Regions from separate parts of the Halobacteroides halobius DSM 5150 genome, predicted to be linked through region 2. Evidence: riboswitches for the same ligand, from Rfam matches in the RefSeq annotation. Region 2 holds a riboswitch; the other holds the start of a gene.
The links. Region 2 has a riboswitch for lysine ahead of lysA (diaminopimelate decarboxylase). Riboswitches for the same ligand answer to the same signal wherever they lie in the genome.
Positions count from the first base shown of each region.

Region 1 (4,206 bases), 800 kb from region 2:
TGGTTGATTTACTTTTATTTCCCCTCCAGAAATCTTACTATTATTAGCTATGGAAAAAGATAAAATATCTAATTGTTCTATCCCCATGATAAAAGATATTAAACATATAATTAAAATTATTAGAGTCATATTTAATTGTGATTTCATTACAATCCCTCCTTAATATAATGTATTCTTTTTTTTATTGTTTATGATTTTTATTTTTATGTTCATAAGTGACTATATCTTAAGTGAACTTAATACTAAAAAAAGAGCAGGAATTATCCTGCTCTAAACCAAAAGTTATGCGGTAATTTCTTTTGTATCTTCTATTGTTACTTCATCTCCTTCGACTTCTTTTCCGAATATATTAATAGCTATATAGCAAGCAATCATACCTAATAGCAATAATGGAAATACTACCCAGTAAGGTAGTCCAAATCCAGCTGGAATAAAGCCAAAGACAATAGAAATGATTCCTACTATAAGCGCATAAGGGATTTGTGTATTAACATGATCAATATGGTCGGCAGCTGAAGCTGTAGAAGACATAATTGTAGTATCAGATATTGGACTACAGTGGTCTCCTAAAACACAACCAGTCAATACTGCTCCAATTGTTGGTAACATAGGTGCCCCAAATTGATACGCCATTGGAATTGCTAAAGGCATAATAATTGCGTTAGTTCCCCAAGAAGTACCTGTAGCAAAAGCAATTATGCCCGGAATAACAAACATCATTGTTGGAAGTAAAAATGGTGGAATAATATCCTTAGTTAAAGCTACAATATAATTAGCTGTTCCTAGCTTTTCAATTACTGTTCCTAAGGACCAAGCTAGAATAAGAATACCACAGGCTACAGCTAATGCTTTAGCTCCATCAATCCAACCTTCCATAATTTCTTCTACTTCTAAATTCCCTTTAAATAGTCCTAATATTCCTGCAACTATTGTACCACTAAACGAAGCCCATAGAAGAACTACACTAGAATCAGCATTTCCAAATGCTTCTCTAAGTCCCACATCGGCTGCTAATCCACCACCATTATACCATAAACCAACTAAAGAAACTATAATAACTGTAATAATAGGTAAAAAAGCATCATACCATTTCATACTATTATTTTCTTTATAATTCATCTCTGTTAGTTCTTCAGAAGCCATTGGTGTGGCCCCATCTGCTAATACCTTTCCAGTTTTTCTAGCCCTTTGCTCTGCTTGATGCATAGGACCTATATCTTTGCCAGTCCAAATAACTACTAAAATCATAAATAAAGCTAATATACTGTAAAATCGATACGGAATTGTTTTAAGGAAAACAGAATAAACATTTTGCTCAATGCCTAACTTAGTAAAAGCATCCTGAATTAATCCCATTTCATAACCAACCCAAGTTGAAATAAATGCCATACTAGTTACAGGTGCGGCTGTACAATCAACAATATAAGATAACTTTTCTCGGGATACCTTTAACTTATCTGTAATCGACCGCATTGTAGTTCCTACAATCAAACTATTAGCATAATCATCAAAGAAGATTAATACACCCATTATCCATGTAGCTAACTGTGCTTTTTTAACAGTTTTATACCTGTTAAGTATAAACCCAACAACAAATATTTTAATTTGTTGTTTCGGCAGTTAACCCTTTCCTTAGCTAAGTACTTTTGATAACTGCTCCTCTACCTTATTATTTTGTTTATATTTAGAATAACACACATTAGTAACTAAAGCAAGAAAAAAATAATTTCATCCTTATTTTAGTTTATATTTATCATCTTTAACTTATCTTCTGCTGGGGTTAAAAAGAAAACCTTCTTAATCTCCTTTTCTTTTAAAGATAGTTCAACAATATCATAAGGATAGGTAATCATTTGGATTACAGCTTGATTTGGTGACGGTCCAACTGCTTTAACAGTTACAATTAAATTATCATCTTTTTTTCTAATCTCTTTTATTTTAATTTGAAATCCTCCTGATGAACGCTCGCCTAATGAAGCATAAACAGCAATCCTATTATTTAATGATAAATTTTCAATACCTCTTAGCTTGTTGCGTAACTGACCAATGGAATTAGGCGTTATTAGTTTCATTTGCCCTTGTTTAATAGATTCACTACTTAACTTTCTACCCTCTAATTTTTCTGTGTTATTATAAATAACTTTTCCTTGCCTTAAATTACAACCACTAATTGCTAAGACTATTAATAGATTTAAAATTATTATTTTGTACTTCATAATTATCTCTCCTTGTTTGTTATATTGTTTATTATATTATAATTTTGTCTTTTTTGCAATCTTTATGGTCTTAAGTGACTAATATTTTAATGAATAAGTTTAGGTTTGATTTAAAGGCATTTCTGGGATATTTTCTTCTCCATAAGTTAATAATAACCTTGAAAGGAGGCCCACAAATGATGTTAAATGAAATTAAAAATCAACTAAGCAAAACTATGGATGATAACCAAGAAACAAATCATTATTCTAAATTAATTGTTACAGCGGCTGGAGCATTTCTATTAGGTAGAATTATGGGCTTTATTAAAAAAAAGTAGCTTTCTTTCAAAAAAGCCAGGAAACCCTGGCTTTTTTACAATATTAGATTAAATCACTTATTCCGACAAACTTTATTCCTATCTTATCTAACGAAGGTAATATTTTACTTAAAACTGAAAAAGTTATTCTCCCACCATGTGGGCCAACATGACCAATCCCTATTGCTTGACCTTCTTTGATAGCATGAGCTACTAATAATAAAAGATTCTTTCTAATATCACCATAATCTTTTTTATTATCTAAAAACACATCCCTTTCTAAGTAAGGAACTTCTAATTTATTAGCTAGCTGCCCTACAACTGATTTAGAAGTAGTACGACTATCTATAGCTATTAAATTATTACTTTTTGCTACCTTTAAAATAGCTTCCATTACTCTTTTATTAGCAGTAGCTTTAGAACCAGTATGATTATTAAACCCAATTGCTGTTGGAATATCAATTATTGCTTCTTGAACTCTAGATTTAATCTCCTTAGTCGATAAACTAGTTAAAATTGGTTTAGAACCTAACCAACTTAACTTACCCTTTTCTGACTCCATTGGTAAATGTACAATTACATCAAATCCATTTTCCTTAATCTCTCTTGCCTCTTCAGTTGAAGTTTCTTTAAAGGGTAAGATAGCGCAAGTTATCTTTTGTTCTAACTTTAGTATTTCATCTGTTCCTGCAGCCCTATTTCCAAAATCATCAATGATAATTGCTACTTTAGCTGGTCCTCGTCTAACTCTAAAAGGAGATTTAAAATTAATATAAGATGACAGTTTTGCTTTCCGACCATTAATTAAGAAATAACCTGTTTTAGCACCATTTATTCTACCACCAATTTGAAGTAAAGAATCAATTAATGCAAATTGTTCCATTAATTTTAGTTTATATATCTTAGATGAAAAATTATAATATATTTTACCATTTTTATAACCTACATCTTTAAGTGCTATCTTTGCATTATGAGATAAATCTATAGCTAAACTTTCAATTCTTTTTCTCACCTGATAACTTTCATGATCTACAACTTTATTTATAGCTTGACTAACAGAAGAATAAAGAATTACATTTCTAATTTTGGCCCTGACTATAGTTTTTATTCCTTTTTGGCCTGGAGTTATAGCTAGTCTTTCATTTGCTAATAAATTATTTCCTTTTATAAAAAAGGTAAATATAGATGAAAATAAGAACACACTAATCACTACAATAAAATGGATTCTTTTTTCTACTTTAAATTTTATCATTTTATTATAACAACTCCTAAATCCTTTACCATATTATATTCAAAATCAAACCAGAAATATCACTATATATATCCTATCAATATAGATAAATTAAAAAGGCTCTGGTATTTACGTAAATACCAGAGCCTTTTTACCGCTAAAACTTATATTTTATCATAAAATCATTTTCAGACCAAATATGATTAAGATTACCCCACCTAAATAATCAGCATACTTCTCAATAACCATAAAGCTTTTAATGTAGTTACTAATTACAAAAGAAACAAAGGTAAGTAAGCAAGCAACCAATCCAATCACAGTCGCTCTTAAAAGAATAAGCTTTAAACTTAAATTATATAGTACTGAAAAACCAATTCCTAAAGCATCAATACTAACACTTACTCCTAAAATTACATAAGTTATTAAATCTAACTTTGTATAAACACAAGCCTCGTCATCTTCA
Region 1 covers NC_019978.1:1,383,574-1,387,779, forward strand. The annotation lists gene HALHA_RS06775 (vWA domain-containing protein) at 1-147, opposite strand, end outside; gene HALHA_RS06780 (Na+/H+ antiporter NhaC family protein) at 283-1,473, opposite strand; lysine riboswitch at 1,531-1,672, opposite strand; gene HALHA_RS06785 (protease complex subunit PrcB family protein) at 1,740-2,216, opposite strand; gene HALHA_RS13475 (hypothetical protein) at 2,393-2,533, shown strand; gene HALHA_RS06790 (divergent polysaccharide deacetylase family protein) at 2,577-3,764, opposite strand; gene HALHA_RS06795 (manganese efflux pump MntP) at 3,918-4,206, opposite strand, start outside.
Region 1: it holds a riboswitch for lysine, as region 2 does, so the genes downstream of both, HALHA_RS06780 (Na+/H+ antiporter NhaC family protein) here and lysA (diaminopimelate decarboxylase) in region 2, are expected to answer to the same signal.

Region 2 (4,206 bases):
TTCTTATCTCAAGATAAGGCTAATGGAGAGGAAGAAATGTATCTTTATATGCCGGCTTTAGGTGGAGTACGCAAGATTGCCGGCAGTCAGAAGAATGGAAGCTTTGTTGGTACTGACTTTAGTTATAATGATTTATCGATTTTAGGTGGCGGAAATTATAAAGAGGATTATGAGGCAACAATTTTGAATAAAGACAGCAGTCAGTATCTACTAAAGTTGGTACCCACTGATGAAGAGATTGAGTATAAGTACGGTAAGATGTGGGTTAGAAAAAGCAACTGGGTTCCATCTAAGATTAAGTTTTATGATGCTCAAGGTAAGTTATATAAGGTATTGACAAATGATAATATTAAACAGATCGACGGCTACTGGACACCGTACCAGATGACAATGAAGAATAAGCAGCAAGGTACAAAGACAGTACTGTATATAAAAGAGATTACTTATGATCAACAGATTAATCCCCGGCGGTTTACTACTCGTAATTTACGAAGATATTAAGTTAGTTATTAGCTAACAACTGACAACTAATTAACAGGAGGGATAATGATGAAGAAATTGAAATTATTGTCGTTAGTGTTGGCCCTGCTAATGGTAGTTGGTACGGGAGCTTTAGCGGCTGATGAAGTTGAAATTTCCGGAAGTTTAGAGAGTGACTTAGTTGCTAATCTTGATAATGGGAATCTAACTGATACAGAAAAGTTTAATTTAATCTTAGAGAAGAGATTTGGGTTTACTGCTGATGTGTATGTGGATTTAGAAGCTAAATCTTTTACGTTACCTAGTTCAAAGCGGGAAACAGAAGTGAAGATTGCTGAAGCTTATGTAAATTACTACACTAAAAATATGGATTGGCAATTAGGCAAACAGAAGATTAGCTGGGGCAGCTCTTATAAACTTCAACCGACTAATTACTTTAATCCTCGAGATTTAACCGCCCTCAAGCCGATGAATGAAAAGGTAGCAGTCAAGGCAGTGAAGGGAACTTACTATGCTCCGAAGCGGATTGAGATCTCAGGAGTTGTGACGCCGTTTTTTAAGACGCATCAAATGAGTAAGGAGCAAAAAATAAATTTATTGAATAAATTTAATAATAAGGTAGCTACAATGGTATCAGAAATAAAAGGAATTAATTCTTTACAAAGTGATATTAAAGAAAAAGTAATTAATAATCCACTGGATGAAGTAAAGGATGATGTTGAAAATACTCAAGCTGGTTTCAAGGTTACTAAGCGCGGATTGAAAGGATTTGATGTATCAGCAACTGTATATCACGGTCGCGATAAATTACCCATAGTGGATAGAGACTATCTAGAAAATCAAGTGAATGATTTGATTAGGAATTATGAGGAATATGTAAATCAAACAAATGATCCAGAAGGTTTTGCTACTTATTGTGATAGTAACAATAAGACTTTAGACTCCTTTATCCTTTACCCCGAAACTAATCAAGTGGGAATTGATGTCATTGGCGATATCAATGGTATCGGTGTCTGGAGCGAAGTTGCTTACAGTATGTATGAAGATGATCAGTTTGATAATCGAATCCAAGCAACCTTAGGAGCGGATTATAAGTTTGAAAATAACCTATATTTAGTCGGGCAGGTTTATTACCAGCAGGGCCGATTAGACAGCGAAGCTGATATTAAAGCCTTTAACGTCCACTTTGATAAACCGGTCTTTACCTTCCATACAATAGAAGCTAATGCCATCTATGAAGCAGAGAGTGAAACTTATTTAATTGAACCGCAGTTTACTTATTCTCTAGCTAATTCTACTGAACTGCAGATCGGCGGGACTTATAAAGAAAGTAACAGCGACAGCCAATCAAGCTTGATTTCTAATTTAGGAGATGATAGAATTTATACTCGCTTAAAGGTAGAATTTTAAAAGGGAGTTGAAGCTATGAATTCCAAACGAAAAAAAATTTTCACAGTAGCTGTAGAAAAATTTTCGCAGAATGGAGCTGCTGATACTACGATGCAGGAGATTGCCAAAGAAGCAGGAGTTGGAAAAGGAACTTTATACCGCTACTTTAATAATAAAGAAGATTTAATTTCTTCGTTAGTAGAAATGGGTTTTAATCAGTTAACTGAAGAGATTAAGCGGGGAATTGCAGGAATAGATAATCCGGCTAAAAAATTGGATAAAACAGTTACCATTCATCTTGAATTCTATAATCAACATCGGGATTTTTGTAAATTCTTAACTCGGGAAAGTTTAGGGTATAAGAATAAGTTTGAAGAACATATTAAAAAGATCAGAAGCAAATATACCATTGTTATTCAAGAGATCATTGAACAGGGAGTAACGACAGGAAAGTTTAAAGAGTTAGATATTGAGACTGCTACTGCTTCCTTAATCGGCATGGTTAATATTAATGCTCTACACTGGTTTATGTTTAGAGACGAATTTCCGGTTACTAAAATAAAGAATGAGATTATTGAGCTAATTTTTAATGGGTTACTACAAGCCTAATAGTTTTTGTAGTCTATTATTGGTTTTATTTTGTAGGTGCTGTATTAATTTTAGTAGGTGTGTGGGGGACTAATTATTATGGAGAATATCAGGAGGTTGTTACAGAAAAAACAATTGATAATTAATCTCAAAAAGGTTTGACAAGACAGAATAATTATGTTAAGCTATTTGCAGTTAAATAGAATGATAGAGGAGCAATGATTATTAGTACTTCTAAGGAGCTAGGTCTGAGTGTAGAATTAGGAGGAAAGGGATTATTGCCGAAGCCCTAAAAGCAATTGCTATCTCTTAGGGTTGGGGATATAATTAATAGTTATATTACTGCCACTTTGTGGAGAGCTATCTTACGACTGGAGATCTGGTTATGAGAAAAGCTCATAACCTTTTTTTATTATAGGTTAGCAATTAGTGTGAGAAGTTAAAAGCTCATACACAACTATAGAGCAGGGAGAAAGGAGTAGTTTTTATGAAATTACAAGGAACAATGGAGGTTAGTCAGGATGGAATTTTAGAGGTTGCTGGACATAATTTAGTAGATATTGCTGAGGAATATGGGACTCCTTTGTATATTTTAGATGAAAAAGAAATTAGAGATAATTGTCGTGCTTATAGAGAAGCCTTTGAAAAGTGGTACCCCAATTCTGAAACTTTATATGCTAGTAAGGCATTTTTATCAGTAGCTATGGCAAGAATTATTGACCAAGAAGGTTTAGGTTTAGATGTCGTATCGGGTGGAGAATTACATGTGGCATTAGAGGCAGATTTCCCAGTAGAAAAGATTTATTTTCATGGAAATAATAAAACACCTGATGAGATTGAAATGGCATTAGATGCAGGAATTAAAAGTTTTGTGGTAGATAATCAATATGAATTAGAGTTATTAAATCAATTAGCAGGGAAACATGGAGTAGTACAAGATATTTTATTACGAGTTACGCCTGGAATTGAAGCTCATACTCATAGCTATATTCAAACTGGTCAGACTGATTCTAAGTTTGGAGTGGGAGTACAAAATGGTTTAGCATTAGAAACAATTAAGCAAGTTAAAGAGTTAAAAAATGTGAAGTTAGTAGGACTTCATTGTCATATTGGTTCTCAAATCTTCAAATTAAAATCATTTGCTAAAGCAATAGAGGTTATGATGGATTTTGTAGAAGAAGTAAAAGAAGAGACAGGTTTAGTAATGGAAGAGTTAAATTTAGGTGGTGGAATTGGAATTCCTTATACTGAAGATGAGGAAAAACCAAGTATTGATCAGTACGCTGAGATTGTAACTAAAACGATTAAAGAAACATGTGAGAGTCTTGATATGCCATTACCTAAAATAATTAATGAACCAGGTCGTTCAATTGTAGGTACGGCTGGTTCTACTATTTATCGGGTTGGTTCAGTGAAACAAATTCCAAATATCAGAAAATATGTTGCGGTAGATGGTGGAATGCCAGACAATATCCGACCAGCTTTATATGATGCCGAATATGAAGCATGTGTGGTTAATAAAGCTGACCAAGAATTAGAAGAGACTGTTACTATTACAGGTAAGTGTTGCGAATCAGGTGATATTTTAATTAAGGATATTAAATTACCGCACATAGAGCCAGGAGATATACTATTAACATCTTGTACTGGAGCTTATGGATATGCTATGAGTAGTAATTATAATGGAGTAACAAGGCCTGGGGTTTTATTATTAAGTGAGAATAATATTGATTGGATTGTAAAGCCCGA
Region 2 covers NC_019978.1:587,192-591,397, forward strand. The annotation lists gene HALHA_RS02955 (outer membrane lipoprotein-sorting protein) at 1-501, shown strand, start outside; gene HALHA_RS02960 (TonB-dependent receptor) at 550-1,890, shown strand; gene HALHA_RS02965 (TetR/AcrR family transcriptional regulator) at 1,906-2,478, shown strand; lysine riboswitch at 2,658-2,828, shown strand; gene lysA (diaminopimelate decarboxylase) at 2,945-4,206, shown strand, end outside.